Regions from separate parts of the Arthrobacter sp. P4_H3 genome, predicted to be linked through region 2. Evidence: predicted binding sites of a transcription regulator. Region 2 holds the regulator's gene; the other holds the start of a gene.
What was found. The regulator HrcA, encoded in region 2, represses chaperone genes, less so after heat shock. The targets are predictions, from matches to a motif close to TTNGCACTCGNNNNNNNCGAGTGCNAA.
Positions count from the first base shown of each region.

Region 1: a site for HrcA is predicted at 5,311-5,337, ahead of AC1DRE_RS18285 (Hsp20/alpha crystallin family protein). Genes of this name have one in related genera too.

Region 1 covers NZ_JBFUKK010000015.1:53,068-75,634, reverse strand. The annotation lists gene AC1DRE_RS18315 (MarR family winged helix-turn-helix transcriptional regulator) at 1-451, opposite strand, end outside; gene AC1DRE_RS18310 (carboxylate-amine ligase) at 898-2,082, shown strand; gene AC1DRE_RS18305 (oxidoreductase) at 2,166-2,996, opposite strand; gene AC1DRE_RS18300 (NAD(P)H-binding protein) at 3,506-3,916, shown strand; gene AC1DRE_RS18295 (helix-turn-helix domain-containing protein) at 4,035-4,451, shown strand; gene AC1DRE_RS18290 (hypothetical protein) at 4,485-4,739, opposite strand; gene AC1DRE_RS18285 (Hsp20/alpha crystallin family protein) at 4,807-5,232, opposite strand; gene AC1DRE_RS18280 (MerR family transcriptional regulator) at 5,367-5,666, shown strand; gene AC1DRE_RS18275 (GlsB/YeaQ/YmgE family stress response membrane protein) at 5,852-6,115, shown strand; gene AC1DRE_RS18270 (hypothetical protein) at 6,314-6,640, shown strand; gene AC1DRE_RS18265 (MFS transporter) at 6,692-8,134, opposite strand; gene AC1DRE_RS18260 (HpcH/HpaI aldolase/citrate lyase family protein) at 8,226-9,089, opposite strand; gene AC1DRE_RS18255 (MaoC family dehydratase) at 9,090-9,653, opposite strand; gene AC1DRE_RS18250 (LysR family transcriptional regulator) at 9,737-10,624, opposite strand; gene AC1DRE_RS18245 (CaiB/BaiF CoA transferase family protein) at 10,706-11,881, shown strand; gene AC1DRE_RS18240 (SLC13 family permease) at 11,959-13,275, shown strand; gene AC1DRE_RS18235 (MFS transporter) at 13,528-14,949, shown strand; gene AC1DRE_RS18230 (fumarylacetoacetate hydrolase family protein) at 15,003-15,695, opposite strand; gene AC1DRE_RS18225 (hypothetical protein) at 16,104-16,313, opposite strand; gene AC1DRE_RS18220 (NAD(P)-dependent oxidoreductase) at 16,343-17,368, opposite strand; gene AC1DRE_RS18215 (cyclase family protein) at 17,369-18,337, opposite strand; gene AC1DRE_RS18210 (IclR family transcriptional regulator) at 18,517-19,305, shown strand; gene AC1DRE_RS18205 (sugar ABC transporter ATP-binding protein) at 19,492-20,997, shown strand; gene AC1DRE_RS18200 (ABC transporter permease) at 21,005-22,108, shown strand; gene AC1DRE_RS18195 (substrate-binding domain-containing protein) at 22,201-22,567, shown strand, end outside.
Region 2 covers NZ_JBFUKK010000001.1:306,183-315,613, forward strand. The annotation lists gene AC1DRE_RS01450 (PhoH family protein) at 1-1,011, opposite strand, end outside; gene AC1DRE_RS01455 (GerMN domain-containing protein) at 1,373-2,335, shown strand; gene AC1DRE_RS01460 (16S rRNA (uracil(1498)-N(3))-methyltransferase) at 2,380-3,162, opposite strand; gene dnaJ (molecular chaperone DnaJ) at 3,165-4,292, opposite strand; gene hrcA (heat-inducible transcriptional repressor HrcA) at 4,387-5,400, opposite strand; gene AC1DRE_RS01475 (DUF3097 domain-containing protein) at 5,634-6,485, shown strand; gene AC1DRE_RS01480 (DUF4870 domain-containing protein) at 6,609-7,028, shown strand; gene hemW (radical SAM family heme chaperone HemW) at 7,077-8,306, opposite strand; gene lepA (translation elongation factor 4) at 8,343-9,431, opposite strand, start outside.

The DNA.
Region 1 (22,567 bases), on a different contig from region 2:
GATCCCTTGGTTCAGCGGGATGGGTTGTCTCTTCCGCCTGGGCTGCGAGGCCGCGCACGATCGCCTGCAGTTCTGTACGCAGTGTGTCGGTGTCGACGTCCGCGTTTGCCAGGACTGAGCGCTCCAGGTCGCGTGCTTCTTCGCGTGCGGACGTCCCGGCCGCGGTGATGGACACGACCTGGCTGCGGCGGTCGGACTGGCTGCGCTGGCGAACGACGTACCCGTACGCCTCGAGGCGCATGAGGGTCTTGCCGATAGTCTGGGCCTGCACCCGGACGATCTGCGCAAGTGAAGCCTGGGTCATGGGGCCGTTAGCCGCCAAGACGTCCAGTGCGATCACCCCGGCATGGGTCAACCCGATATCGCCCAGCTTCTCGTTCCACGCGTGTTCGACGAGCCGCGCGGCGGTCGACAACAGGCGGCCTGTGGGCCAGATTCTGATATCAGGCATAGGCGCAGTATAGAACCCGGCGGGTCTGCATGGTGGGGCCTCTCGTGTGGTGCAGCCAAAGTGGACGTGACGAAGCCCGTCGATGGGGGACCGGCGGGACCTTCACACGCTCAACGGTACATCGGCGCACTTTGATCAAACGATCGAATAGCGCCGCCGACAGTCCCGCGGGCCGGTGTCATGGGCCAGGACAAGCACGTTCATCGAGATTACGTACTTTGCTCCCATGAACATTCCGTGAACATGCTGGCGGAGAACGCGGGGTGGGAGCCCGCAGATTTCCCCTGTCTGCACCGCACATCTGCACACGCGGCTAGGTCCGCCACGCGATTGGCAACCTGGGATGGGAAACCCGTCGGCCCGCATCGGAGGTCTCTGCGACAAAAGCTTTTGTGGACGTGGGAGGGTGGTCATTTGCCCGTGGTTTCGTGGTCCACACTTAGCACGTGCGTACTTTTGGTGTTGAGGAAGAATTTTTGATTGTTGATCCCCGCGATGGCGGTCCGCTGCCGATAGCAGGCGAGGTCCTGCGCCTTCATGATTTGGGGCGTGCGGCCGAGGCTCCTCCCTCGTACCCGATGCTGGCTGTTGAGCTCCAGCAGGAACAACTCGAAGTAATTACGGGACCGCACAGCCGCCTGGGCGGGCTGGTCGACGAAATACGCGCCGGACGCTCCTACGCGGACGCGCTGGCCCGAAAAGCAGGCGCGAGGATCTCTGCACTTGCCACGTCCCCGGTGCCGGTCACGCCCCGGTACACCCGCAACGACCGGTACGACGCCCTTCTGGCAAAGTTTGCGCTGACGGCACGGGAGCAGCTGACGTGCGGGTACCACGTCCATGTTTCCGTCGGATCGGACGAGGAAGGCGTCGCCGTCCTGGACCGGATCCGGTCCTGGCTCCCGTCGCTGATCGCACTGAGTTCGAATTCCCCGTTCTGGAATGGCACTGACAGCGGTTACGCCAGTTTCCGCACGCAGGCCTGGAATCGGTGGTCCACGGCCGGTCCGACCGACGTGTTCGGGTCGGCAGATGCCTACCACTCGCTGGTGGAGCGTCTGTCGGGTACCGGAGTGGTCGCCAGCCCGGATTTTGACGCCAGGCTGTCTGCCCGATATCCAACTGTGGAGATCCGTGTGTCCGATGTGTGCCTTGATATCCGGGATGCCGCCCTTATCGCGGCTCTGGTACGGGCACTGGTGGAGACCGCGGCGAGGGAATGGGAGGCCGGACAGCCGGCAGACACGGTTCCTACGGCGATCCTGCGACAGGGAGCCTGGCTGGCAAGCCGGTTCGGTATCGACGGGAACCTGCTCCATCCACTCGTGCACAAGCCAGACACCGCCAGAAACGTTGTTGATGCACTTTATGACCACGTCCGGGACGCCCTCGACGGGACCGGGGACACTGCCTACGTGGAGGAGTCCCTGCACCGACTCCTCATTCAGGGCACCGGCGCCACACGGCAGCGGGAGGCTTACAAACGCCGCGGCAGCCTCGCAGATGTGGTTGCCCACGCCACTGGCGTCACCCATGATGAAACCGACAATCAGCACGACCACGGGGAACGGTTCTTCAGAGACGCAGAGAACGCCGACCGACGTTCCGACCTGGTGGCCCTCTCCCGCTGATGCAGCTGTCCCGTTCAGTAGCCGGTGGGCAAGATGCGGCTGACTCTCAGGCCGGACTGGCCCAGGCGTGTGTATTCCACGTCTCAGCCCTCGATCCCGGTGCTGAGGCTGAGGTCCCGCCATTGCTCCAGCTCCGCGCGCTGTGCCTCAGCGACGGCGGCGAAGGCGCCAAACGCGTCCTGTCCGAGCACCAGGAGCGACGGCGGGTTGGGACTTTCGACGACCGCCAGGATGGCTTCGGCGGCCTTCGCCGGGTCGCCGGGCTGGGTGCCGTGCGTCGTGTCGTTCTCCTTGCGCCGTTTCCCGGCCGTCTCCGCGTAATCCCCGATCGGCGTCGCCGACTGGGTCAGTGAGCGGCCGGCGAAGTCCGTGCGGAACGCGCCCGGCTCGATGACGGTGACGTTGATTCCCAGCGGCTGCAGCTCCTTGTGGAGGGATCCGGACAGGCCCTCCAGGGCGGCCTTGGTTGCCGAGTAGTAGCCGGAGCCGGCCGGTGAGATGCGTGCTGCGATTGAGGAGATGTTCAGGATGGACCCTGACCTGTTCGCACGCATGCCTGGGAGGACTGCCTTGATCATGTCCACCGCGCCGAAAACGTTGGTGTCGAACAATTGCCGGATGTCGGCGTCGTCCGCTTCCTCAACCGCACTGCGGTAACCGTAGCCGGCATTGTTGACCAGCACGTCGACGCCACCGAAGCGCGTCTGCGCCTGCTCGACGGCCGAGCTGATCTGCACTTTGTCGGTGACATCGAGGGGCAGGGCCAGCGCCGTGTCGGGGAAGCCGGACGCGATGTCTTCCAGCGTGGCAGCGTTCCGGGCGGTGACGACGGCGTTGTGTCCGTGGGCGAGGACAGCCTGGGCGAGTGCCCGGCCAAGTCCGGTGGAGCATCCTGTGATGAGCCATGTAGCCATTTGTGTATTCCTTTCGTTGGAACGGGTGGTGGCGCGTTACGTTCGGATGCCGGCGTTGACTCAGGACGGCACAATGCGCACCAGCGTGTCGGTCGGGTCCTGCAGGATCGGGTCGGGCACCGTTTGCACCCGCACATCGCCGGCGCCGTACATAAAAGTTGCTCGCATCCGCATGCCTCTCCGTTCTTCGGTCGGTGGATCGAAAGGTTCCACCTCCACTCATCAGGTAACAGCAGAACCGTTCAGGTGAACAGGTACTGCCAGGGCATGGTTCGGGAGATGCGGCGTGCGGCCCTCCCACCGCTGCTTCGCCGGCCATAGCCTGAAGGCATGGAGGGCGCGGCCGAAACCGCGGTACTGCTCGGCACGGCAGCAAGACCGCCCGTCCAGCTAACGCTGGACACGAGCCGCACAAAAGCATCTGGTGCCGCGATAAGCCGGACACCAGCATGACGGACAACGAGCGCTGGCAGGGAGTTTGGCCCGGCTCTCACAGAAATGAATTCAAGATGGATCGGAGCACCAAGCGCGGCACCGTCCTCGTGGTCGGCGCGACCGGAAGCGTCGGCCGCCGCGTCGTGGCAGAAGCGGTACACCAGGGTTACAAGCCGCGGGCCCTCGTGCGCGACACGTCGCGCGCACGCCGCCTCGACTCAGCCGCAGAGAAGGTTGTGGGCGAACTGACCCGGACCAAAACCCTCGCCGACGCTGTCGCCGACATCGACGCCAGCGGCAACGCCTACACGATCGTTCGTCCCGGCTGGTTCGACTATAACGACGATGACCAGGTGGCAATCGCACCGCTGCAGGGCGACACCCGCCACGCGGGAAGCTCCGCGGACGGCGTCATTGCGGCCGGTTCGTTCGACGGCGTCAGGGACCAGGCGAACATGCCGCTGAAGCCGAACCGGAACGCGTAGGCCGGGACCTCAGTGCGTTGACCGCGGACCGGCATTGAAGCCGGACCCCGTGGTTGACGAACACCCGAGAGGTCCTGTGACCCTACTCCAAAGTGACGCCAACAAATAGCATTGCATCATGGAACAGCTGCAAGAGACGAGCCCGGACGAACCGGTCTTGTCTGCCACCACGGTTTTCGCCAGCCTCGCGGAATTGAGGGACGCCCCCGGCTATAGCCCAAAGGCAATAGCCGAACGGCTGACAAACTCGCTGGGCTCGGATGCTGCCGCACCCCTGCTGGGCGTCAGCGTGGACGTTCTGGATCGCTGGATATCGGGCCAGGATGCGCCGGATGCAGACGGCCGGCTCCGGCTTGCGGACCTGGACGCCCTTGTAGGGCACCTCCACAGTGCTTTCACGCCGGCCCAGGCCATGCACTGGATGTGCAGCCCGAACGTGCAGCTGGGCTCCAGACCCATCGATGTCTACCGCGTTCGGGGATCGGCGCCGGTAATCGGCGCCATCCGTGCCCATGTCCAGTATGCCTTCGGCTGACCGGCCTGAATTGATCGCGGGTCCGGCGTCCGTTCACCAGTGACCGGTGCTGGCGAGGATGTAGTCGGTGGCGGCGGGACCGGTCATGGTCAAGTGGTTGTGCCTGGGGTTGATGCGGTGTTGTTTGAGGGCCGCCCAGAGCGAGCGGGCCGGTTCTGGCGTGGCCTGATTTAGCAGGCACCAGCTGGTGTAGAGGCCGTAAAGTTCGTCTTTGCCCAGTCCGGCATCGGTCTCCCGCTCCGTGATGAGGGATTCGCGGAGGAACCGGTCAAAGTGGGTTGAGGTCATGTCAGTTCCTTTCCTGCCTGTCATCGGATGGCCCGGATAGGGCGGCTGAGTGGGGAAGCGGGGCCGGTCAGGCGTTGATTTCCTGGCGCTGGTTCTTGTTTGTTTCGATCTCAATCCGGCGGGGTTTTGCCTTTTCGGCCATCGGGATCCGCAATGTCAGCACTCCGGCGTCGTAGCCGGCTTTCACAGCGCCGGCGTTGAGGTCGTCGCCGAGGATGAGCTGGCGGCTAAAGACTCCGCGGGGACGCTCTGCGGCAACGAACTCCGTATTCTCGCCCGTCGGGCCTTTGCGTTCGGCCCTGACCGTCAGGACATTTCGTTCGACGTCGATGTCCACCGAATCGACGTCAACTCCGGGCAGGTCGAACGCAACAACGAATTCTTCCCCGTCCTGCCAGGCGTCCATGGGCATCGCGGCCGGCCTGGCCGTCGTCCCGAGGACCTGCTGGGTGAGCCGGTCGAGCTCACGGAACGGGTCGGTTCGCATCAGCATGTCTTCCTCACTCCTTACAGATCGTGTATGACTCCTATTCACAGCCGGATTATCTGTCATGGCTGAGATAGATTTTTTATAGCACCCGTGTGAGACTGTTGCAAGAGGGTATTTTGGGTTTCAAGGAGGGGCCGATGGCGCAGGACAGCAGCAGGGTCACGGGAGTTTATGCCATCTCCGTGGCGGCTGAACTGGTGGGGATGGGGCAGCAGAACCTGCGCCTCTACGAGCGCAAAGGGCTGCTGGAACCGGGGCGGACCGTTGGCGGGACCCGCCTGTACAGTGAACAGGACCTGGTGACGCTGCGCCGGATCAGCACGCTCCTCCAGGAGGGGCTAAACCTTGCCGGCGTCCGGGCAGTCCTCGAACTGGAATCCGCCAACCGGCACCTGGAACGCGAACTCGCCGCAGCCAAGGCACGGCGCAAGAGCTGACCCCGGGCGGGCCGCGATCACCCCTGCCCGGTCAGTGGCTGCCCGCTGCCAACCAACGCGTTCGCTTTGGGTCACCTCAGGGTTGGTCTTCATAAGCGGGCCCTTGCCAGATGCTAAGCGTGCTGATTAAATCATGCACATAGCGCCATTACGACGCTGATGTTCCAACCGGAAGGAAGTGCGTCATGGGAATTCTCGGATTTCTCCTGCTCGGCCTGATTGCGGGAGCCATCGCCAAAGCTGTACTTCCCGGCAGGCAAGGCGGGGGCTGGGTAGTCACGCTGGTTCTGGGCGTCGTCGGAGCGATCCTCGGCGGCTGGATTGGTTCCCTGATCTTCGGCGGGGGCCTCGGTGACTTCTTCGACCTCCGGACCTGGCTGCTGTCCATTCTCGGCGCCGTGATCGTGCTGGGGATCTTCGGCGCCGTCACGCGCAGGAGCCGGGCCTGACCCCCGGCAACGCGGCCGGGCTTCGCGATCGCATCGACGGCTTCCCCTCGTAGTGACGAAGCCGTACAGAACGACCGCGAGCCCGGCAGCTCTTCGCGGGCAGATTGATAAGCCGCATCAAATGTTGCATAGGTCACATTCGGGGCTTAGTGTTGTCGAGGGCCGCAGCGTCGCGGCCCACCCTGTAGGAAGAAGCACGTGATAGACAAGCTCAGAGTGATGGTCCGAGTGGACCTTGACTGCGCCCAGGCACAAGTTGCCGCCGAGGGCCACGTGACGATGGAGAACGTTCGCGGCCTGTATGCGGTGATGAAACGCGCCAACTCGATCACAGCCGGCCTACGCATCGAGATCGATGTGACCGGTGCCCTTGTAGAACCGGACGCCCTGGAACGGCTTCGCGACTGTTCGCGCTCTCACCACTTGCCCGCTCACGTGGATCCGCTCCAGTCCGATTACCAGTTCAGCATCCTCGCCCCCCAAGGAGCCGGAGTCCGCGGTGAGGGTCTGGTGCTGGCAGCCTGACGACGGCGTCATCCGCGCCGGCCGCGGCGAGGGCGGTCCCGCTGAGGTTTCTTACTCGTACTCTGCCGCCCGCTTGTACGACGCCGAGACCCGGCGGTAGACCGGGGTCAGGAAGGCCAGCAGCGCTGCCGCGATCATTATGATCCCGGCGATGAGGAACACCAGGGCGATGCCGCGGGAGGTGCCTTGGCCCAGCAGCGGGGCCAGCTGGGCGGCTCCCTCCGCGGACCGCGCGTACGGGATGATCCAGACCTGGGCGATCGGCGCAATGAGGAACGCGGTGATCGGCGCTGCCGCGGACTCGAACGCCATGGCGAATCCGAACACCCGGCCCTGCCGCGGCAGGGGCACCACCTGCTGGATGACCGTCTGCTCGGCTGCCTCGACGAAGGGGACCAGGACCAGGTACAGCCAGATGCCGGCGATGTACAGCCATGCCAACTCCCGCAGCGTGAAAACCGCACCGAGGACGCCCATGACGATCACCGCGATGAGCATGGTGCGCAGTGGGTTGGACCCGAGTCCGAACTTGCCGATCAACGCACCGCCCACGAGGAACCCGGTGGAAGCAACAGCGAAGAAGGTGCCCCACAACTCCACGGGGAACATCTCCAGGCCATACGGGTCCATCAACGCCATATAGACGCCACCGATGAAATTGTTGAACGTGGAGAACAGGATCAGCGCGAACAGTCCGCCAATGGCCAACACGGCGGCGAGCGAACCGCGCAGGTCGAAGCCGCCGTGTGCGTCCGTCGCCGCCGCGCGCACCTCCTCGGGCATGCGCAAGGTGAGCAGGTGCGCGAAGGCCAGCGCCGTGAGCACCAGGGCGACGACGACCGTCCAGCCCATGCCCAGCAGCCCGACCGACAACCCTGACAGCACCGAGGTGACGATCAACATCAGTCCCTGCACCATGCCCACCAGCCCGTTGGCATTTACCCGCCGGTCCGGCTCGATGAGGATGGTGACCGTGGTGGACAGGGCGATGTTCCGCATATTTTCCACCACCGCACCGACCAGGATGATCACGGCGAAGATCCAGAACCACGGCTGTGTCAGGTCCAGCATCGAGGCGAAGGGTGTCAGCAGGAACATGACTCCGGACAGCACGAACATCACCAGGGTGAAGCCGGCGGCGAAGCGCATCACCGCCAGCTTGCGGTAGCGGTCCACGAAGGTGCCGAAGCTGATGCTGGAAAGGGCGATCAACAGCATGTACGCGCCGCCGATCACTCCGGTGGCGATCACGTTCCGCGTTTCCAGGTAGACCCAGAACGTCAGGGCGAACCACAGGTAGCTGGTGGTGATGTTGGCCAGGGCGGTGTTCACCAGGATCCCGGCAAACGTGCGGGACCGCTGTGCCGAAGTGCGTAAGGAGGTGTCGACGCCGCCGGGATCCGCCGCGCGAGGGGCCTCGCCGTCCTCAACCTGCGCTGAGGTGACAGCCGCGTCCGCAGCGGCCCCGGGCGGGGCCGGTTCCTGCTCTGTCATGCGTCCCAGTTTACTGACAACTGACGGGCGCGGACATGGTGCCGCCCGGTAGGGAACCAGTCACAAAGGAGTCGAACAGTTGGGGTCATCCTCAAAAGGTCCCGTGGGATCCACGCATCGAAGGGAACGTAGCACCGGAGGGTGCGCCTGCCGCGGCAAGGATTCGCTCGGCACGCAGAATCACCGGTTTGTCCACCATCTCACCATTGACCAGCACGACGGCGTCGCGCGAGGACCTGACTGCCGCCAGGACCCGGTTCGCCCACTCCACGTCCTGCTCAAGTGCTTGGAATGCCCGCCTTGCGCCGGCCACCTGCCCGGGGTGAATCAGCAACTTTCCGGTGAAGCCCAGCCGCCGCTGCCTTTCGGCATCACGTGCCACAGCAGCGGGATCGGTGACGCTCTGCGTGACACCGGCAACGGGACCCGCCAATCCTGCTGCCCTGGAGGCGATGACCAGCAGGGAACATGCGTACAGCAGCTCCGGCTCATCCGGCTGGGAGGTGGAAATTCCGGTATCTGCCGCAAAGTCGAGATTTCCGAAGGCCAGCCGGACAACACCAGGTACGCGTGCCAGCTCGGCGGCGCGCAGTACTCCTGCGGCCGACTCCACCAGCGCCACGAGCGGCACCGGACCCAACACCTGGGCCACCGCCGTAAGTTCCTCCGGCGAAGACCCCTTGGGGACCACCACCCCTTTGAGGTAGCGCCGACCCGTCAAGGCCGCCAGATCAGGTTCCAGCCAGGGGGAGTCGAGGCTGTTGATCCGGACCACGGCCGGGGTGGCGTCCACAAACTCAGCAGCAGCAGACCGCGCGTTGTGCTTCTCCTCTGGTGCCACGGCGTCCTCCAGATCGATGATCACGGCATCCGCGCCGGAAGCCACAGCCTTGGCAAATCGGTCCGGACGTGACCCCGGAACGAAAAGGAAGGTGGACGCGAGCCGGATATCCATCTACTTGAGGGCCTTCAGCGACTGTTCATCCCAGGCCGGCTGCACTCCGGTGAAGTCCGGTCCGTGGCCACGTTTGTAGATCATCATGGTGCGTTCGAAAACAATCACAATCCGGGACTCCTGATTGAAGCCGAGGGTGCGGACTTTCACGATTCCGATGTCCGGGCGCGATGCGGACTCCCGGGTGGAGAGCACCTCGGACTCGGAATAGATTGTGTCGCCCTCAAAAACGGGGTGCGGGAGCCTGACGCTGTCCCATCCGAGGTTGGCGAATACATGCTGCGACAGGTCAACAACAGACTGGCCTGTGACAAGCGCCAACGTAAACGTCGAGTCAACAAGCGGCTGCTTGAACTCGGTCTGCGCGGCGTAATGGGCGTCAAAATGGATGGGTGATGAGTTCTGCGTCAGAAGAGTAGTCCAGATGTTGTCAGTCCTGGTGATGGTGCGGCCCAGGGGATGCCGGTAGGTATCGCCGACACAAAAGTCTTCAAAATACCTGCCCGTCCAGCCGGCGACGTAATTCTTTTCAACGGTGTGCGGAGTAGTTGCTGAGGTAGTCATGCCACCCAGTCTGACCGCGGCTCCCCGCTTCTGACCAATAGCCTTTTCGTCTCATGTTGATGCATGCAGTGCATACTGAATCGTCACGGCCTGAGTACGGGATGCGCCCGGAGGAAGTCGATGAAGAGAGCTACGGGAGGTGGCTGCCGACGGTTCGCCATAACTGCGGCGCCCGCCACGCGGACGGCGCCGTCATCGGTGAGAGGCACCTGTTGGGTGCCTTTGGATAAGGGGCCGCGGATGGATGCCGGCAGGATGCTGACGCCCATGCCGGCCCGGACCAAGCCCCACAGTGTGGGTATTTCCGTGGCCTCCACGCTGATGCTGGGAACAAAGCCGGAGGCTGTGCAGAGTGCGTCAGAAATCTGACGCAAACCGAACTCCGGACGGAGCGCCAAGAAGGATTCGGAAGCGGCTTCGCCAAGGTCAATCGCTTTGCGCCCCGCAAACCTGTGTCCGTCCGGGACCACAAGGCGCAGCGGTTCCTGGGCAATGGGATGCCAATCAACGGCGTCGTCACGCGGCTCCGGGCTGATAATCGCCACGTCCACCGCCTGGTTCCGCAACATTTCCAGCGCGTGGCCAGCCGCCGCTCCCTCCAGGATGAACCGGGCCTCCGGGGCATCCCTCCGGTATTCCTGGATGAGCTGCGGCACCAGCCACGAACCATACGATGTGACGAACGCGAGCGAGATGATGCCCTTGCCCGGGTCGATCATGGATGAAATCCGCTGCTCGGCGGTACTGATTTCGCCGAGCGACCGGAGCGCGTGGGCACGCAGTACTTCTCCATACCGGTTGAGCCTGATCCGGTTACCGGAGCGTTCGAAGAGCTGTACTCCGAAATGCTTTTCAAGCCTGCCGACTGCCCGGGAAAGGGTCGGTTGGGAAATGCTCAGTGCCTCGGATGTCTCGGTCACATGCTCCGATTCCGCGAGCGCCACAAACCATTCCAATTCCCGTAGATCCATCCAGCCATTATGCACGCGACGTATCGATTGCACTACCAACCATCATTGGACGGCTGTGATGGCCGGCACAAGACTGATGGCATGGACAAACAAGCAACCAGCCCGAAGGCAATCTCCCGTGGACCGCTGGACGGCATCGTCGTCGTCTCGCTCGAGCAGGCTGTGGCCGCACCGTTCGCAACCCGTCAGCTGGCGGACCTCGGGGCACGGGTCATCAAAGTGGAACGGCCTGGCGTCGGCGACCTCGCCCGCGGCTACGACACCACAGTGAACGGACTCGCGAGCCATTTTGTCTGGCTCAACCGGGGCAAGGAGTCCATCGAACTGGACGCCAAGAGCGATGACGGCCGCCGCGTATTGCTGGAGCTGATTGCCAAAGCTGACATCCTGGTCCAGAACCTGGCCCCCGGCGCCGCAGACCGCCTGGGGATCGGCGCGCAGCAGCTCAAGGCGACCCGCCCGGACCTGATCACCTGCGACATCTCCGGCTATGGGTCAGGCGGGTCATACGAGCAAAAGAAGGCCTACGATCTGCTGATCCAGTGCGAAAGCGGCTTGGTCTCCATCACGGGCACGCCGGACGTGCCATCCAAGGTCGGGTTGTCCATTGCGGACATCGCCACAGGAATGTACGCCTACACGGGACTTCTGACCGCCTTGTTGCATCGCCAGCAGACGGGGGAGGGGTCCAATATTGAGGTCTCGATGTTGGAAGCCCTCGGGGAATGGATGGGCTATCCGTTGCTGTACACCATGTATGGCGGAACCGCGCCAGCGCGCAGCGGCGCAAGCCATTCCACGATTGCCCCGTACGGGCCGTTCCAGGCAGGCGACGGATTCACAGTAAATCTTGGCCTACAGAACGAGCGGGAATGGGAAAAGTTCTGTTCCATAGTTCTGCGACAGCCTGAGACGGCCCGCGATCCGCGGTTCGCCGGCAATGCCAACAGGGTTGCCCACCGGCGGGAACTGGACGGGCTCATCACGGAGGCGTTCTCCGAGTTGAGCGAAGCCCAGCTCATGCAGCGGCTGGAGGAAGCCCAGATAGCGTGCGCCCAACAACGCAGCGTGGCCCAGTTCGCCGAGCATCCGCAACTGAAGGAACGCGGCCGGTGGCGGGCGGTTTCCACTCCCGCCGGGTCCATTCAAGCGCTAATCCCGCCGGTGACCGTTGCGGGCAGGCAAGTGCAGATGGGGGCCGTGCCCGCCCTGGGCCAGCACACCGACTCAATTCTTTCCTGGCTCAGCGAAGCCTGACCACATAGCCGCCCCGCAATGATGCGGGCGTCGAAAACCAAGGCCCTGCAATGATGCAGGCGCCGGAAGGAACCACCATGCTACTCATTCTCGCTTTAGCCGGCCTCGTAGTGATCTTCCTACTCGGATCGCTCAGGCCGGTGAACATGGGAGCCATCGCCCTCGTTGTGGCCTTCATCCTCAGTGTTGCCATCAGCGGGGAACCGACCAAGGACCTGCTGGGCGGATTTCCCGTCAGCCTGCTCATCATCCTGGTCGGCGTCACGTACCTCTTCGGCCTTGCCAGCACCAACGGCACGGTGGTGTGGCTGGTGACGGCAGCCGTCCGCGCCGTCCGCGGCCGAAAGGAAGTCATCCCGTGGGTGCTTTTCGCGTCCGCTGCCATGCTGGCGGCAATCGGGGCGGCGTCACCGGCCGCCGTCGCGATAGTCGCACCCATTGGCATAGCCTTTGCACTCAAATACCGTACGAGTCCGCTGATGAACGGGCTGATGGCCGTCAACGGCGCGGCCGCCGGCAGTTTCTCCCCCGTAGGGATCCTTGGCGGAATCGTCGTCACCACAGCAAATCACAACGGCCTGGTGATTGACCCTACGTTCCTCTTCCTGGCGACGTTTGGCTTCAACACTCTTGTTGCCGGGGCCACCGTGTTTATCTTCCGGCGCCGCGGAATCCACCCAGCCGAAGCCGGCACCGAAGGAGCCGGCAACGGGGCAGCCGGTCCGGTGGGCCCCGACCGCGGAGTCGCCGGTGCCGGCGGTGTGCAAGTGGCCACACAGCAGCGGACCTTGGTCCCTACGCTCACGAGCGAGCAGTTGGTTACCATCGCTGGACTCGTCACCATGGTGGTGGCGGTCTCGGTGTTCGGAGCCGATGCTGGCCTCACGGCGCTCACCGTTGCGGTGGCCCTCGCATTACTCTTCCCCAGGACCGCGAAGCAGGCTTCCACGCATATCGCGTGGTCCGTGGTGCTACTGGTCTGCGGCATCGTCACATATATAGCTGTCTTGGAACGCCTTGGCGTGGTTCAGTCCCTGGGCGATTCCATCGTGACCATCGGCGCACCTCTTCTTGCGGCCCTTCTCATCTGCGTCATCGGGGGAGTCGTCTCGGCCTTCGCTTCCACGACCGGTATTCTCGGTGCGCTGGTGCCGCTGTCCATCCCGTTTCTTCAGAGCGGCCAAATCAGTGCGACAGCTTTGCTGGCCGCCCTGTCCGTTTCAGCCTCCGTGGTTGACGCCAGCCCCTTCTCCACGAACGGCGCGCTGCTGGTCGCCAACGTCCCTGAGGACCAGCGCGCCAGCACGTACAAGGCACTGCTCATGTGGGGTTTCGCCCTGATCCTGGTGGCACCGCTGTCAAGCTGGGCACTGTTCGTACTAATACCCTGGTGACTGGCAACGGCAACAGCACGGACGACGGCGGGAGGTCCCGCCGTCGTCCGGCTGTAGTGCGGTGGCCGGGACGGGCCGCCATGGGGCTGGAAGGTCCAACGCCCTGCATACGTTCAGGCTATTGACTTGGTTCGGTACGGTGTTAGATTGCCGCTAGCGGGCAACGCCCGCGTGGGGGGGCCGACGCCCCGAGCCAACGGTGGCTTCACTGCACAGCCGCCGCCCCGGGGCCGTACAACGGAGGCAGTCATTATGAGTTCCGGCGCCGGACCACACGTCGGCAGGGGTTCCACCGATCCCGAGTACGCAGCCAACCTTCGTCGGGCCACCCTCGCCTCGAGCGTGGGCAGCGCCCTGGAGTACTACGACTTTGCTCTTTACGGGCTGGCGTCAGCCCTGATCTTCAGCAAGGTCTTCTTTTCCAACCTTGACCCCGCCACCGGCACCGTGGCCAGCTTCGCCACGTTCGGTGTGGCCTTTGCGGCGCGGCCACTGGGCGGCCTTTTCTTCGGCACTGTTGGCGACCGGCTTGGCCGGAAATGGGTTCTGGTGGCCACCATCCTGCTGATGGGCGGCGCCTCCACGCTGGTCGGCGCGCTGCCGACGTATGACCAGGCGGGCATTCTGGCTCCGGCGTTGCTGGTCCTCATGCGCCTGCTCCAAGGCTTCGGTGCGGGAGCCGAGCAGGCCGGTGCAACAGTGCTGATGGCGGAATACGCGCCCGTCCGGCGCCGGGGCTTCTTTGCCGCCTTGCCGTTTATTGGCATCCAGGCCGGTACGCTGCTGGCCGCCGGCGTATTCATCTACCTGGGCACGCTGCCGAGCGAAGTGCTGCTGTCCGGGATCTGGCGGATTCCGTTCCTGGCCTCGATCCTGCTGATCGCGATCGCCCTCTTCATCAGGCTCCGCCTGCGGGAGAGTCCTACCTTCATCGTGCTCGAAGAGCAGGACCAGATTGCCCAGAGTCCGCTGCGCGAGGTCTTCAGCCGGTCGCTCCCAAACGTGCTCCGCGGCATCGGCCTCCGCCTGGCCGAGAACGGCGGTTCCTACCTCTTCAATACGCTGGCCGTCAGCTTTGTTGTCACTACTGTTGGCGTCGGCGCCTGGATCGGTCCGCTGGCCGTCGCGGTCGGATCACTCGTGGGCATGATCTCAGTCCCGTGGGCCGGAGCGTTGTCGGACCGCTTCGGGCGGATCCCTGTCTACCGGTTCGGAGCCGGCGTTCTGCTGGTGCTGGCTTACCCCGGCTGGTGGCTGCTCTCCCTGGGGAACCCCATCGTCATTATCCTCGTGATCGCCGTTGCCATCGGCTTCGGGGTGAATACGATGCTGGGTTCGCAGTGCGCCCTGTTGCCCGAACTTTTCGGCAACCGCCACCGCTACATTGGTGTGGCCACGGCGCGGGAGTTCAGCGCGGTGCTCGCGGGCGGACTCGCCCCGGTGGCCGGTGCGTGGTTGATCAGCATAAGCAGCGGAGCCTGGTGGCCGGTTGCCACCTATGTGTTTGCGCTGTCCGTTATCACCTTCATCACAACGTTTCTGGTGCCGGAAACACGCGGCCGCGACCTGACCCTGATCGAGGACGCCTCACGGGACACCGACGAGCAGGTCAGCCTCAGGCCGACGGCGACCAGCCCCCGCCGACGGGATCGCGGGACCGGACAATTGGCCTAGTCTGCAGCCCTGGTGTCCATCCCCGCCATGTGGAGCGCTCCCTGATGGCACCACTAGACAATCGCGTTCGTGAGGGTTCCGATGCCGCCGAGGACAACGTCCACACAATCACCGGGCTGTACGGCAACTGCTGTCCCGGGAGCCCCTGTCATCACGACGTCCCCCGGTTCAAGCGTCAACCAGGACGTGACGTAGACAAGGCACTCCGACACGGAGGAGGGCAGGTTGAAGGAACCTGATTTCGCCCTGACCACGCCGTTGACGAACACGTCGATCCCCACGAGGTCGGGGTCCGGGATCTCCGTTTCAATCCATGGACCCAGAGGCGTGTAGTTGGTGCCGGCCTTGCCTTGGAAATTCCGCTCGTCCACGGCACCCTGGTCCACGTTGGTGACGTCGTTAACGCAGGTAAAGCCGAGGACGTGCTCCAGCGCGTTCCCGGCTGTCAGTTCCCTCGCACTTTTTCCGATGACGACGGCGAGCTCACCTTCGACGTTGACGGTACCGCGCCCGCGGGCCGCCGATACCTGATCCCCCGGGGCGGCCACCGTGTGGACAGACTTGTGCCACGCCTGGATCGGCAGGGGATGACTGTTGAGCGTGCGGTTGTGGGCAATGCCGAGCACCACCGCGGGCCGGACGGGAGCAAGGAAAACCGCTTCGGCGTCAGGGGTTGTGTCCCCGGTGCAGGTGAGTGGTTCCACGAACGGGTCGATAATGTGATCCCAGCTACCGTTTCGTTCCACGGCATATTGTGGGCCTGCGGCAGTCTGTAGTCTTGCAATGCGCATTGCGCTCCTTGGTGGTGGTTGTGCATCTGGTGCGGCGGCCGTACGTGCTATTGGAGAAACTTGAAAACGCTCCAGGGGGACTGGGCTACGAAGTCGCAGTTGCGGCTATGCCTCGCTCCGAAGCTGGGGCGGCGGTGGGTGGATTCCGCCCGGAAGAATGCAGGCTCCCCGCAACCCAAACAACTGAGGCGCTGGCGGCGGGGACTCCGCCAGGCTTCCTCCCTCGCTGCGAATTCCGAGGCATCCCAATCCCTGCCGTCAATTTCACTCATGGCGCGTTTCACTGTCTGGATTCCTTCACAAAGTCGGTGCCCCTCCGCAGCCACGCGGCGACACCATATGAACGTGGCCGTGAGCCGGTAGTCAGGATTTCTCGTACGTGTAGCCGAAGGGAACGTCGTGGCTCAATTCGAGGGTGAACCGCCCGGGCGCGAGCTTCGTAACGAGAATTCCCGCGGTCCCATGCGCGAGTGCCTTCTCCTGGAGGCTGCGAATCCCGGCCTCCAGGGCGTGGGCCAACTCGCGGGCTTCTCGAACAATAACTTCCGTTTTTTCAAAGGCTGTCTCAGTCATCAGAGTCGCTTTCTGCTTGGGGAGGGGACTTAGCCGGCTCTGAGGCTGAGCCGGTCATTGAATGCAGCCGTTTCGAGCACTTCCCGGTTGATCACGAAGTCGGGGGTGCGGCCGTTGGCCACGGCTACGATGGCGCGCACGCAGCTGCTGCCGTTGCCGAGGGACATTTCATCGGTCCAGGAGAGACAGTGCGGGGACAGCGTTACGTTGTCCATACCGACAAGCCCGTTGGTCACGGGTTCCGTTTCAAACACGTCCAGTCCGGCTGCCGCGATGCTTCCGTTGGCCAGGGCCGAAATAAGATCCGGTTCATTGATGATCGGGCCGCGTGCCATGTTGATGACCACTGCAGTGGATTTCATCCGGTCCAGGATTGCGGCGTTGACGATGTGGTGGGTCTGCTCGGTCAGCACTGCCATCACAATGAGGGCGTCGCAACTGGACGCAACATCTTCCAACTCCATCAGTTCCACACCCAGTTCGCTGGCGCGCTCGGGCGGACAGAAGGGATCGTAGCCCACACACCGGACGCCGAAGGGCTGCAGCAGGCGGATCAGCTCGCCCCCGGTGTTTCCAACGCCGAGCAGGCCAACGGTCTTGCCGGTCAGGCCGGTGCCCATGAATCGTTCGCGGAGGTCCCAGGACTTTTCACGGACCAGGCGGTCCTTCATCACGGTGTTATGCAGTACGGACAGGAGCATGGACAGGGTGGCTGTGGCGACCGGGCCGCGGGCGCCGTCGGGAGTGATGGTGGCTACCGTTCCCGCACGGGTGCATGCCCTGAGGTCCACCGCGTCGAACCCGACACCGAACCGGGCCAGAATGAGCGGCGGATTTTCCACCCCTGCAAAGGACGCTGCCGTGACGGCGGGGGCGGCGTAGAGGATGGCGTCGTAGCGTTCCATTTGCGCGGGACTAAGGACCCCGGCCCCGTCCTCCTCCATGTACTCCCACTTCAGGCCCGCGTCGTCGAGTCCACCAAGTCCGATGTCGCCCCACACGTTGTTACCGTCGGAGTCCAGGAAATCGGGGGAGATCCCCACTGTGAATGTCATTTAGAAGACCGCCAAAGGGTTTACGGGCGAACCAGTGCCGCGCGGAATGTTGAGGGGAGCGACGACGAACATGAACCGGTAGCGGTTCTCTTCGGCGCACGCAGCGCCGAGATCTTCGAGGTCCAGGTTGTCAAGCAGGGGCAAGCCCATCGCCGTGATCGCCAGTATGTGGATGGGCGAGTGGATGCCGGGGGTGGGGGAGGGGCGAGCATCGGAATCGCCGTCGCCACCCAGAAGGACGATTCCACGCTCTGCCAGCAGCGGCATGCAGTCAACGTGCAGCCCGGCGCTCAGGTTCGAAGAGTCCCAGATCCCGAGTTCGCGGGCGCGGCGGAAGTGGCCGGTGCGGACCAGAACGGCGTCGCCCTGCCTGATGTCCAAGCCGAGACGCTCTTCCGCGGCCAGGATGTCCTCGGCATGGATGGCTGTTCCCGGCTCGAGCCACGGCACGTCGAAGAGGATCGTGAAGTCGAGCAGTACGGCAGGGGCCACCAGTGAGCCGAGTGCGCTGACGGACCCGAAGTCGGCGCCGGTTGCAGTCACAACGTCTTTTGAGGTCTGTCCCTCATACAGGAGTCCCTTGTAGGCAATATGGCTAAGGGCATCCAGGTGGCTGACGGCTTTTCCGTGGTAGTCGACGCCGATGAAGTCCTTGTTACAGGATGGTTCCGGGGCTTCGCGGACCCCAAGGTCCGTCATGTAGTGCAGGGCGGGGTTGGTGTTGGACGGTCCGCTTACGGTGTTCCATGGCAGCGCAGTCTGCACCACGCGTCCGCTGCTGACGAGGGAGGCCGCATCCACCACCGTTGCGGGGGTCACGGCCTGCCAGGCTCCGGCGGAGGGGTTGCCATACCGGCCCCAGGTTTTGACTTGTTCGAACATCTCCTCGAAGCGGTCCTGCGGGACAGTGAAGCCTGGATCGGTTGGGGCTGGATAGAGTGAGCTTGCCCTGATGTCTTCCGCGCACACGGTTTACTCCTTGAAATTTTGGGGACCGCCCTGGAATCCGGGGCCGGCAACTTCGCGGCGGAGGACCGGGCGGACATGAGAAGCCACCGGTCCTGAGCGGGAACGAGGAGGGGTGACTCGGTAATGATAAGCCAATATACTGGTCGAAAGTCAATATCTTGGATAAGGGGAAGAAAGAAATGACGACAGAAGCACTCTCGGGCTCTCAGAGCTCCGTTCCGGCCATCACTAGGGCAATGGCCATTCTCGACCTGGTCGCAGCCGCTGGCCAGGCCGGCATCAGCGTGCCCGAAATTGCGAAGTCGATGGAGCTGGCCAAATCTTCCACGGCCAACATCTGCGCGGCGCTGGAGGGCGAGGGCATGCTCCGCCGTTCCGATGGCCGGCTGATACTGGGGCGGCGGATCCTGTCGCTTGCCGGCGATTACCTCCGCTCAGCCGACCAGCTCTCCGAGTTCTACGCCTTGTGCCGCCACTCCCGCCTGATTTCCCGCGAAGCGGCCCGACTGGCCCTGCTGGATGGAACCGATGTGCTCTACCTGGCACGCTATGAGGGAACCAACCCCATTCGGCTCACCGCCAACATCGGGGACCGCTTCCCGGCCCACGTCACAGCTACCGGCAAGGCCGTCCTCTCCACATTGCCCGACGCCGTCGTGGAGGACCGGTACCGCGGCAAGGCCTTTGTGCCCTTCACGCCGCGCTCGCTGACCAGCATCTCCGAGCTCATGTCCGACCTCCAGAAGTCCCGTCACCGCGGTTATTTCATGGATGACGAAGAGACCAACATTGGAGTGGTGTGCTTCGCGGTTCCCGTGGTGGACATCCCGGGCGAACCCGCCCAGTTTGCCATCAGTGCCACGTTGCTTAAGGCGCGTGCCGATGAGTTGAACCATGAGGAAATCGTGGAGGAACTGCAGCAAATCGCCCGCGCCCTCGCCAATCCGCTGAGTGCGCATTCCCTCTAACCTCCAACAAACAGGGCCACCCATAAGGGTGGCCCTGTTTGTTTTAAGACGCCGGATGCCGCGGGCAGAGTCCTGGCACGCGACTTGCTATTGACCAACATGTTGTTCGTAGTACAAGATATTGGTCACGCAGGTCATTGGTGACCACCCAGAATTTAGGCAGCACTGGGGCTGCAAGGAGCGAACATGGGACTCAACCCTCCCGCGATGCCGCTGATTCAGATCGAAGAATTATCCAAGCGCTTTGGTGTCAACGCGGCGCTACAGGACGTCAACCTCACGCTGGAATCAGGCAGCATCCATGCCTTGCTCGGCCAAAACGGGGCCGGCAAGTCCACACTGATCAAGATCCTGTCCGGACTGCACACGCCCACCAGCGGCCGCATCACAGTCGGCGGGCACCCGCTGGGATCGGCCGAAGCCAGCGCGAACATGGCGTTCATCCACCAGGACCTCGGCCTGGTGGACTCCATGACCATCGCGGAGAACATTGCGCTGAGCACAGGCTTTGGCCGATCCGGCGGATTCATCTCCTGGCGCCAGGTCCGCGATGATGCCGCCCAGGCGCTTCAGACGGTGGCCTCCCACCTCGAACCCGACCGGTACGTCTCGGAATTGACCAGGGCGGACAAGTCGCTGGTGGCCATCGCCCGGGCACTGGCCTCAAACGCTTCGGTCATCGTCCTCGACGAGCCGACGGCGAGTCTTCCCGCAGCGGATTCCCGCAGGCTGTTCGACGTGCTGGAAAAGCTGCGCAGCCAAGGGCATGGCCTGCTGTACGTGAGCCACCGCCTCGATGAAGTCTTCGCCATCTCGGACACCGTGACGGTATTGAGGGACGGCCGGCTCATCCACAGCGGTCCCATCGCCCTAAAATCCCCGCGCGAGCTGGTGGTGGACATCGTGGGCCACAAACCCGTCAGCTACAGCTCCGGCAGCAGCGTCCGGAAGGACGTGCAACGGCTGGAAGTCCATGAGCTGACCACTTCCCAGACAAGGGCCGTCTCGTTCTGTGTCCATGCGGGCGAAGTTGTTGGGATGGTCGGGCTCACGGGAGCGGGGCATATGGAACTCGGGAGGGCTCTGGCCGGAGCGCGCAGGATCACCTCAGGCAGCGTCCTGCTCGATTCGACGAACTACAACCCCCGGACTCCGTCGGAAGCTGTCGACTCAGGCGTCGGCTTCGTCACCAGTAACAGAATGGAAGAGGGCTGCGCCCCGGAGCTGACACTCCGGGAAAACTTCCTGCCGAATCCCGGCATCCGCACCAGGAACCCCTTTGCCTGGACAAGCCCGCGGGCCGAACGAAAGCTTGCCGGGGAACTCGTGGAGCGGTACGGGGTCAGACCGGCGCTCACCGAGGTGGCCATCGCCACCCTCTCCGGCGGCAACCAGCAGAAAATCATGATCGGCCGCTGGCTCAGCACGCGCCGGAAGCTCATCATCCTCGAGGAGCCCACTGCCGGGGTCGACGTTGGCGCCAAGGCGGACATCTACACGCTGCTCGAAGAGTCCCTCGCCGACGGCCTCGGCGTCCTGATGATCTCAACCGATTTCGAGGAAGTCGCGAACGTCTGCCACCGGGCACTCGTTTTTGTCCAGGGAACCGTCACCGCAGAGTTGTCCGGCGCTGACCTGTCCATTGCAAACCTTACGGCGGCCGCCTCCGGTGCTGCTCTCACTACGGAGTAATCCTCACATGAACCAGATGAAGACCAACCGCCAGCGGGGCGGCGCCGCACACCTCCTAGGACCCTACGGACTCGTCGTGATCCTGGTGGTGCTGTTCGCGGTATTCGCCCTGATCCTTCCGCAAACATTCCTCTCCGGCCGCAACTTCAACGCCATTCTCAGCAACCAGGCCATCCCGGCCCTGCTGGCGCTGGGGGCAATGATCCCTATTGCCACCGGAAAATTTGATCTGTCCATCGGCTACGGGCTCGGACTCTCCCACGTGATTGTCCTCAAGCTCATCGTCGACGGGAATATGCCGTGGGGCGTCGCTGCTCTCGTGGCCATCGCCGTCATGGCCCTGGTGGGCGTGATCAACGGCCTGCTGGTCGAATTCGGCCAGATCGACTCCTTCGTAGCAACGCTGGGCACCGGAACCGTGCTGTACGCGATCACAGGAGCCATCACGAACGGTGCCCGCGTGGTACCGGGAGACGGCGGGCTGCCCGTGTCCTTCAAGGACCTCTACGACTCCAAGATCGCCGGGGTGCCGATCGTTGCCGTGTACCTCCTGGTCGTGGCCGTAATCCTATGGGTCCTGTTCGAGCGGCTCCCGCTGGGACGCTACTTCTACGTGCTGGGTTCAAACCCCCGCGCCGCAGCGCTGATCGGCATCCCCACCAAGAGGTACTCCATTTACGCCTTCGCCTGCTCCGCAGTGGTCACCGGGGTCGCAGGAGTGCTCCTTGCCTCCCAGCAGCAGATCGGAAACCCCAGCGTCGGCATGGACTACCTGCTGCCGGCCTTCGTGGGGGCGCTCCTGGGGGCTACAGCCATCAAGCCCGGACGCGCGAACGTGATCGGAACTCTGGTTGCAGTCATTACTCTGGCCATCGGCCTGGCCGGCATCTCCCAGTTGGGCGCCCAGTTCTGGGTCACCCCGCTCTTCAACGGCGTTACCCTGCTGATCGCCGTCGGTCTTGCCGGCTACTCCGCCCGGCGCAAACTGCGTGCCGGTGCGGTGGCCGCGCCGCCCAACCTCCCCGCCGCAGGCGACACCGGCCCTCCAACTCCTGGAAGGCCTTCCACGGGCGCGGGGCTACCGGCCGCCCCGGCCACCACCTCCGTCTAGCACCGGAGCATCCCCGGGTGCACCCTACCCAGGATTAGACCCCCACATCAGGCACCACATCAGGCAATTTTCCATGACCGAAAGGCTTCACGATGAACAACTCCGCCCCAAGACTGCTGCTCGCTGCCGGCGCCATCATGGCGCTTGGACTGACGGCCTGCACCAGCGGTTCCGCTGAATCAGCCGCCGCCGGCGCAACCGCTGGCGGGGACAGCGGCTGCGCCGACGTCGTCGCCACCGCACAAAAGGCCATTGACGCCGCATCCAAAACGGACAGTCCGTGGGATGGGCCCGCCTCAGGACCCAAGGCGGCAGCGGGGAAAACCCTCGTCTACGTGGCCCAGTCCATGACCAATCCCGGTGTCGCCGGAGTGGCCAAGGGACTTCAGGAGGCAGCGGCGTCCATAGGCTGGAATGTCAAAGTCATCGACGGCCTGGGAACTCCCGCCGGCATCCAAA
Region 2 (9,431 bases):
GGCATTGACAATGTCGCCGACAAGGCGGTGGCGGACCACGTCCGAGGCATCCAGGACGCTGAAGTTCACGTCGTCGATGCCCTGCAGGATTTCCTCCACGATCCGGAGCCCCGAACGGGTGCCGAAGGGCAGGTCCACCTGCGTGACGTCCCCGGTGACCACCATTTTGGAGCCGAAGCCGAGCCTCGTCAGGAACATCTTCATCTGTTCCGGCGTCGTGTTCTGGGCTTCATCGAGGATGATGAAGGCATCGTTGAGGGTGCGCCCGCGCATGTACGCCAGCGGGGCCACTTCGATGGTTCCCGCCGCCATCAGCCGGGGAATGGACTCGGGATCCATCATGTCGTGGAGGGCGTCGTAAAGCGGCCGCAGGTAGGGGTCGATCTTGTCGCTGAGGGTCCCCGGCAGGAAGCCCAGCCGTTCGCCGGCCTCGACGGCGGGCCGGGTGAGGATAATACGGCTGACTTCCTTCTGTTGCAAGGCCTGGACAGCCTTTGCCATGGCAAGGAAGGTCTTGCCGGTGCCGGCGGGGCCGATTCCAAAGATCACTGTGTTGGCGTCGATCGCGTCCACGTAGTTCTTCTGGTTCAGCGTCTTCGGCCTGATGGTCTTGCCGCGGCTGGACAGGATGTTGTAGGTCAGCACCTCAACCGGGTTTTGGAGCGACTGGCTCCGGAGCAGGACCGCGAGCTGTTGGAGGACTGCCGGCGTGATGACCGTTCCCCGGTCAACGAGCCCCCGCACTTCGTGGAGGAGGCGCATGATCCGGGGAACGTCCGCAGCCGGGCCGCTGATGGCCAGTTCGTTGCCGCGGACATGGAAATCGACTGCCGGGAACTGTTCCTCAATGAAACGGAGGGCCTCGTCGTGGCTGCCCAGGGACTGAACCATCTGTTCGGAGTTGTCAAAGATGACCACCTCCGTCCGGACACCGGGAAGACTATGGGGAAATTCACCTGTGGTGCGCTCACCGGAGCTGAACCGGGGCCTTCCGTTTGTTGCTTCAGTCATGGTGCCGGCCTGCGGGCCTCTGGTCCCCTCCAGTTAGGAAATTTGTCGCTCTGCCTGATCAGTTCGCCTTCGCTGCGTCAGCGTCGGGCTCCGTGCCGGGCCGAGTCCTTCCATCTTACGCCAGTACGCCGCGCGGGAACCTCGGACCATTGCCGTCCAGTGTCCGGGCCGCAACCGTTTCGTTGCAGGTTCCCGTAATTAGGTATCAACTTCGTATCGGCCTCATATCGTTCCCGTTGCAGTTCGGCCGACCGTCCGTAAACGCCGCTGGGGGCCGAAGACTCCATGTAATGCTGGAATCCATTGCAGAGTGCGACACAGGCACGTTCACACGGACAGGGCGGAGGAACCCGGAAGCACCATGGAGATCTGGAATCCACGACGCCGGAACACAGCGGGAGGCAGTCGGGCACGTTCCGCAGCGCTCCTTTTTGTGCTGCCCGCCGCCCTGGTGCTCTCCGGCTGTGTGGCCACTCCTCAACCGCCCGAAACAACGGCGGCCAGCACGCCCCAGGCCATGACCGGGTCCGCCACCGCCGGCGTTCCCAGCACGAGTGCCCCGCTGGAGACCACGCAGGCTTCGAACAAGGCTCCTGTGTACTGGATCGGCCGCAGCAACGAAAACGTCTTCCTCTACCGTGAATTCCGGGACGTCCCCGAGCAGGAAAACCCTGTCACGCGGGCGCTGCGTTCGATGATGTCCCAGAAGCCGCTGGATCCGGATTTCTTCACCCCGTGGCAGAACCCGAAGAAGCTTGCCACCTCCATCTCCGGCAAAAACGTGATCACGGTGGATGTCTCGCCGGATGCCTTCAACAGCAATCTCGACGAAGACATGGCAAAGCGGGCCATCCAGCAACTGGTGTACACAGCGACGGCTGCCGGTGCGAGCTCGGGGCTGGTGGACTCCGGCCAGCAAATCCAGGTGGTGATCCTCGTCGACGGGCACACTGATTACCTCGCGTTCAACCACGTCCGGCTGGGTACGCCTACTCCACGCGGCGCGGGCATGGTGGCGCCGGTCTGGATCATTGATCCACAGGAAGGTGTGCGCGTTGCTGACGGCAGCGTCAAAATCAGCGGACGCAGCACGCTCCCCGGGGCCAAGCTCCGGTGGAAGATCCTGAAGGTCGAAGGCAGCACCGACAAGGCGGCCTATCTGAGCGGTGACGTCACGGCGTCGGCCGAGGCGACGCAGTCCGGGCTCTTCTCCCTGAACGTCAACCTCGCTCCGGGAAACTACGAAGTCCGCGTTTCCCAGATCGATCCCGGGACGCCCGACCGCGAAATGAACGTGGACACGCGCGGCTTCACGGTTGAGTAGCAGCTGAGCCTTTCACCGCAACACCCCTGAATCAGCGGACGCTGCTACCAGCGTCCCAGGATATCGCTGGCGAGAACCGTGGCGGCCGGTCCCGCCGTGGAAGACCTGAGTACGTGGTGGCCCAGAAGCGCCGTCACCGCACCGGCACTGCACAGCTTGGTGACCTCCCGCGGACTGATTCCGCCTTCCGGCCCGACAATGAGCAGGATTTCACGCGGCCCCGGACCACCGGTCCCGCCGTCGCTGTCACCGTCGCGCCAGGACTCCAGAACGGCGCGCAACGGCCGGACTGCATCCTCATGGAGGATGATGGCCAGGTCCGCCGCAGCGACGGCGGCCTGCAAACCTGCACCGTCGACGGCGGCACGAACCTCGGGAATCCAGGCCCGGCGCGCCTGTTTGGCCGCTGCGGTCACCACGGACTGCCACTTGGCATGCGCTTTGGCGGCCCGCTCACCTTTCCACCGGACGATGGAGCGTTCCGATTGCCACGGGATGACCGCATCGATTCCCAGTTCGGTGGCAGTCTCCGCGGCAAGTTCGTCGCGGTCGCCCTTGGCCAGCGCCTGAACCAGGACAAGGCGCAGGTCCGGGCGCTCTTCGGTTTCGAGCGCCGCGCACTCCACGGTCAGCTCGCCCTGGCCCACGGCGGCGACGGTCCCGGTCAGCCTCTTGCCGGCTCCGTCGGCTATGTCAACGGATTCCCCTACGGAAATCCGCTTGACGGTGACGGCATGCCGGGCTTCGGCTCCCTGCAGGACGTACTGCGACCCGGGAACCTGCTGGTCCAGTGCTCCTGGGGTTGCGAAAAAGACCGGGTTGCTCACCGCTACAGGTTACCGAACCGGTCCCGCAGCTTGGCGAACACACCGCCGCTGGCGGTGAGTTTCCCCTCGGTGTACTGCTCGCCCCGGAGTTTGGCCAGCTGCCGGAGGAGGTCTTCCTGTGCGGCATCAAGCTTGGCCGGGGTCTCGACCTGCAGATGGACCTTCAGGTCGCCGCGGCCGTAGCCCCGGAGATGGGTGACGCCGAGCCCGCGCAGGGTGATGACCTCACCGGACTGGGTGCCCGCCTTGACGTCGATTTCCTGCTGCCCGTCGAACGTGTCCAGGCTGAGTTCGGTGCCCAGGGCTGCGGCGGTCATCGGGATGTGCAGGGTGGCGTGAAGGTCGTCGCCGTCACGCACGTAGGTGGCGTCGTTGTTGACCCGGATCTCCACGTACAGGTCGCCGGAGGGGCCGCCGGCAGGCCCGGCTTCGCCCTGGCCGCCCAGCTGGATGCGGGTTCCGGTGGCTACGCCGGCAGGGACCTTGACCGTCAAGGAACGGCGGCTCCGGATGCGGCCCTGGCCGTTGCACTCGTTGCAGGGATCCTTGATGACGGTTCCGAAGCCTTCGCAGGAACCGCAGGGGGCGGCTGTCATGACCTGGCCCAGGATGGAGCGGACGGCCCGCTGTACCTGGCCGCTGCCGCCGCAGATGTCGCAGCGCTCGGGGTGGCTTCCGGGCTGGCAGCAGGAACCCTCGCAGGTGGGGCACGTTACGGCTGTGTCCACCTCAAGCTTCTTGTTGACGCCGAAGACGGCGTCGCGAAGGTCGATGCGGACGCTGATGAGGGCGTCCTGGCCGCGGCGGACGCGCGAAGCGGGCCCGGCTGAGCCGCCCGCTCCGAAGAACGTGTCGAAGATGTCCTGGAAGGCGAAGCCCTGGCCCGAGTAGCCGGCACCGCCGAAGCCGTTGTCCGTGCCGTTCTCGTTGCCGGTGGTGTCGTAGACACGGCGTTTCTGCGGGTCGGACAGCACTTCATAGGCGTGCGTGACAGCCTTGAAGCGGTCCGAGGCATCCTCGCCGGGGTTAACGTCCGGGTGCAGGGTTCGCGCAAGCTTTCGGTAGGCTTTCTTGATCTCTTCGCCCGTCGCTTCGGGTGAGACTCCAAGAACGTCGTAGTGGCTGCTCAAAGTTCGTATCTCTTCCTGGTTGTACTGCCTGTGATGCTGCTGCCGCACCCCGCAAGCCGGGACACGGAGGCCTGGTTGGCTGATGAAGGACCGGTCAAGGTCCGAGGATCCTGGAAAGGTAGCGTGCCACGGCCCGGACCGCGGCCATGGTGGTGGGATAGTCCATCCGGGTGGGGCCAAGGACGCCAACCTTGGCACTGGAGCCGGGGCCGTAGCCAGTAGCCACCACCGAGGCTTCGGCGAGTCCGTCGTACGGATTCTCGCGGCCGATGCTGACGGTGACGCCACGGGGGTCCTCCGCCATTTCGCTGAGCAGGCGGAGCATGACCACCTGTTCTTCGAGTGCCTCGAGGACCGGGCCGATGCTCAGCGGGAAGTCAACATTGGATCGTGCGAGGTTGGCGGTTCCGGCCATGACCATCCGCTCCTCGCGGGTGCTGCTGGCCAGGGCGTCCAGGCCTCGCGCCAGCGCCTGGGCGGCATGCCGGCGTGACGGTTCACACGCGGCGACGACGGCGGGCAGCGCCTGCGGGAGAAGGCTCAGCGGTGTGCCGGAAAGGCTCTTCAGGAACCGTGTGCGAAGACCCCCGAGCTCGTCATCGCCGAGGTCCTGCCCGACGTCAATGACGCGCTGTTCGACTTTTCCGGTGTCCGCAATCAGCACGATCAGGACCTGCCGCGGTGCCAGCAGCACGAACTCGATGTGCCGCACCATGGCACGGCTAAGGTGTGGATACTGCACCACCGCCACCTGGTTGGTCAGCTGCGACAGCAGCCGCACGGTGCGTTCCAGGACATCGTCCAGGTCGTCCGACCCTTCCAGCAGCGTCTGGATGGCCCGGCGTTCGGCCTGCGACAGCGGCTTGACCGCGGAGATCTGGTCAACGAAGAGCCGGTAGCCCTTGTCCGTGGGGATGCGGCCGGCACTGGTATGCGGCGCCGTGATCAGGCCCTCGTCCTCCAGCGCTGCCATGTCGTTGCGGATGGTGGCACTGGAGACACCCAGATGGTGCCTTTCCACCAGCGCCTTGGAGCCAACAGGTTCGCGGGAATGGACGTAGTCCTCCACGATGGCGCGCAGTACTTCAAGCTTGCGTGGTTCGCTCATTCTCCACCTCCGATCGGCTTTCGCGTGCCATGGGCCCGGCATTGCGCCAGGCGCATATCCCGTCACCAGTTAGCACTCGTCATGTCTAAGTGCTAACCAGTCTAATATGAGTCGCCGCGTTGTTAGCATTGGTACCGCTCCGGGCGAAACTCCGGCGCGGAACCGGACGTGCGGATAAATGAACCCACGGCCGCCCTGGTTCCCTCCTCCTAGTGCAAGGCAGTGTGTATCGGATGTCGTACCAGAACTGGGGCCCGCAGGACATCACGGCTCCCCGGAAATCCGAGCTTCCCGAAGTTCCGGTTGAACGCGGCATGGTGCTTGAAGACGTGCAGTCCGGCTGGGTGGGCGCTGTCACCAGGGTGGAGAAGTCGGGCGGCATGCATGTTGTGGCACTGGAGGACCGGCGCGGCAAGTCGCGCACCTTCCGCCTCGGCTACGGGTTCCTCCTGGAGGGCCTGCCTATCCGGCTGATGCCGCCTGCTCCCCGCGCGCAGGCAGCCCCCGCCGGATCCAACCGGACGGCCTCCGGGTCGGTGCGGGTGGCCGGCCAGCGCGCGCAGGTGGCCAAGGCAAGCCGCATCTGGGTGGAAGGCAAGCACGATGCCGAACTCGTGGAAAAGGTCTGGGGTGACGACCTCCGTGTGGAGGGCATCGTCGTCGAGCCTTTGCACGGCATCGACGACCTCACGGCGGCGGTTGCCGCGTTCCAGCCGGGCCCCGGCCGGCGGCTGGGGGTGCTGGTTGACCACCTCGTGGCCAACTCAAAGGAGTCGCGGATCGCCGACGCCGTCATGGCGTCCCCCGGCGCCGCGGGCAACGTGCTGATCGTCGGCCACCCCTACGTGGATGTGTGGCAGGCGATCCGCCCCGCAGTGCTCGGCATTGACGCGTGGCCGGTTATACCGCGCGGCGTCGACTGGAAGACCGGAATCCTGACGGCCTTCGGCTGGCCCCACGAGACAAAGGAAGACATCGGCCTGGGCTGGCAGAAGCTGCTGGGGGCCGTCCGCAGCTACGCAGACCTCGAACCGTCCCTGCTGGGCCGGGTGGAAGAGGTCATCGACTTCCTCACCGTGCCGTAAGGGGCCGGTGGACTCTCCGAATGCACCACTGACCCCGTATTCTTGATACGGCGGTTGTTGCTGTTGTGGCAGCGTCCGCTTTTCCGGGAACCACCGCACCACTGCAATCCGAAGGACGACACCGTGGCAGAAGACGCACGTGAACAAAGGGACAACCAGGCCGGCCATGGCCAGCCCCAGTATCATGGTGTCCCCGCCAACGCACTGCCGCTGACGGCCAACGAAGACCGGCAGTGGGCGACGCTCGCCCACTTCGGCGGCATCCTTGGATGTGTCCCGTCGCTGCTGATCTACTTGATCTTCAAGGAGCGCGGGCCGTTCACGGCGCAGGAGTCCAAGGAAGCACTGAATTTCACCCTGCCTCCCACCGTCGCGGCGGTCATCTGCAACATCCTCGTGATGCTTCCGGTCGTGGGAAACATCTTCGCGGTGCTGGCCACACTGATCTGGATCGCCGTGACCTGCTTCTCGGTCGCGGCCGGCATCCACGTGAACCGGGGCCAGCCGCACCGGTACGAATTCAACCTGCGCTGGATCAAGTAACCGGCTGAGGCCGGGCCGTCCGGGCACTGCCCGGACGGCGAAGCCGAATCAGTCCGGAAGGATCCTTCTGACCACGGCGTCGGCGAGGAGCCTGCCTTTGAGCGTGAGGACGAGCCGGCCCCTGAACGCCAGGGCGGGGTCCACCAGGCCATCGGCGATCAGCCCCGCGACCGCGTGCCGTCCCGACGTTCCCAGCCCGGCAACCTCGAGTCCGCTGCTCAGCCTGGCTTCGAGCATGACCCGCTCAACGTTCCGGGTTTCGGCGTCGAGCGTTTCGCGGCCCGCTGCCGGCGACGCGCCGCTGGCGAGCCTGCCCGCGTAGGCGGTGGGGTGTTTGACGTTCCACCAGCGGACGCCGCCGACGTGCGAATGCGCGCCGGGGCCGATCCCCCACCAGTCGTCCCCGCGCCAGTACGCCAGGTTATGCCGGCATGCCTGTTCCGGCGTGCGGGACCAGTTACTTACCTCATACCAGCCGAGGCCGGCGGCGCTGATGAGGTCGTCCGCGAGTTCGTACTTGTCGGCATGGTCGTCGTCGTCGATTCCGGGAACTTCGCCGCGGCGGATCTGGGCGGCCAGCTTGGTGCCGTCTTCCACAATCAGCGCGTAGGCACTGATGTGGTCCGGCCCGTACGACAGGGCGGTTTCGAGTGAGTACCGCCAGTCCTCCAGGGACTCGCCCGGGGTACCGTAGATGAGGTCCAGGCTGACCGCGAGGCCGGCATCCCGTGCCCACTGCACCACCTGCGGCACGCGGCTGGGCGTGTGGGTGCGGTCGAGCACCTTCAGCACATGCGGGACGGCGGACTGCATCCCGAAGGACACACGCGTGAAGCCTGCGTCAGCCAGCAGCTGGAGGGACTCCGGGGTGACGGAATCCGGGTTTGCTTCGGTGGTGACTTCGGCGCCGGGCTCCAGCCCCCATACAGCAACGGCCGCGGTGAGGATGCGGGCCAGGTCCTCCGCGGGCAGCAGCGTGGGCGTGCCGCCGCCGAAGAAGACCGTGCCCAGCCGTCGGTCAGGCAGCCCGCTGGCCTGCAATGCCTTGGCGGCAAACTCCACCTCGGCGATAGCCGTGGAGGCATAGGCGTCCTGGGACGCACCGCCGCCGAGTTCCGTGGCCGTGTAGGTATTGAAGTCGCAGTACCCGCAGCGGACGGCACAGAAGGGGATGTGGACGTACAGCCCGAATGCCCGCCCGGCAGCGCCGTCGGCGGCCTGCGCGGGAAGCAGGCCGTCCGACGGCGCGGGGTCACCGAGGGGTAGGACGCTAGGCATTGCTGCGGCCTCCGGAGGTTCCGGCCACTGTCATCACTACTTCTTGGCCTTGTCCTTGGACTCGTCGGTGGTCAGCGCGGCGATGAAGGCTTCCTGGGGAACCTCAACGCGGCCCACCATCTTCATGCGCTTCTTGCCTTCCTTCTGCTTTTCCAGAAGTTTGCGCTTACGCGAAATATCGCCGCCGTAGCATTTAGCCAGGACGTCCTTGCGGATGGCGCGGATGCTTTCGCGGGCGATGATCCGGGATCCGATGGCAGCCTGGATGGGAACCTCGAACTGCTGGCGAGGGATGAGCTCGCGCAGCTTGCCGGTCATCATCACACCGTAGGCGTAGGCCTTGTCCCGGTGGGTGATGGCGCTGAAGGCGTCCACCTGTTCGCCCTGGAGCATGATGTCAACCTTCACGAGGTCGGCAACCTGGTCGCCGTCCGCTTTCCAGTCAAGCGAGCCGTAGCCGCGGGTCTTGGACTTGAGGATGTCGAAGAAGTCGAAGACGATTTCGGCCAGCGGCAGGCGGTACCGGATTTCCACCCGGTCCTCGGACAGGTAGTCCATGCCGCCCATAATGCCACGGCGGCTCTGGCACAGTTCCATGATGGCGCCGACAAAGTCATTCGGCGCCAGGATGGTGGCGGACACCATCGGCTCCCGGACTTCGGCGACCTTGCCGGTGGGGTATTCGCTGGGGTTGGTGACGTGGACGACCTTCTTGTCCTCCAGCGTCACCTCGTACTCCACGTTCGGTGCTGTGGAGATCAGGTCAAGGTTGTACTCGCGTTCCAGCCGTTCACGGGTGATTTCCAGGTGCAGCAGCCCCAGGAAGCCCACCCGGAAGCCGAAGCCCAGGGCGGCCGAGGTTTCCGGCTCGTAGATCAGGGCGGCGTCGTTGAGCATCAGCTTCTCCAACGCATCGCGGAGCACCGGATAGTCGGTGCCGTCCAGCGGATAGAGGCCGGAGAAGACCATCGGCTTGGCATCCGCATAGCCTGGCAGCGACTGCGCGGCAGGCTTGGCCAGGTTGGTGACGGTGTCGCCCACCTTGGACTGGCGGACGTCCTTCACACCGGTGATCAGGTAACCCACTTCGCCGACGCCCAGGCCCTTGGAAGGCGTGGGTTCCGG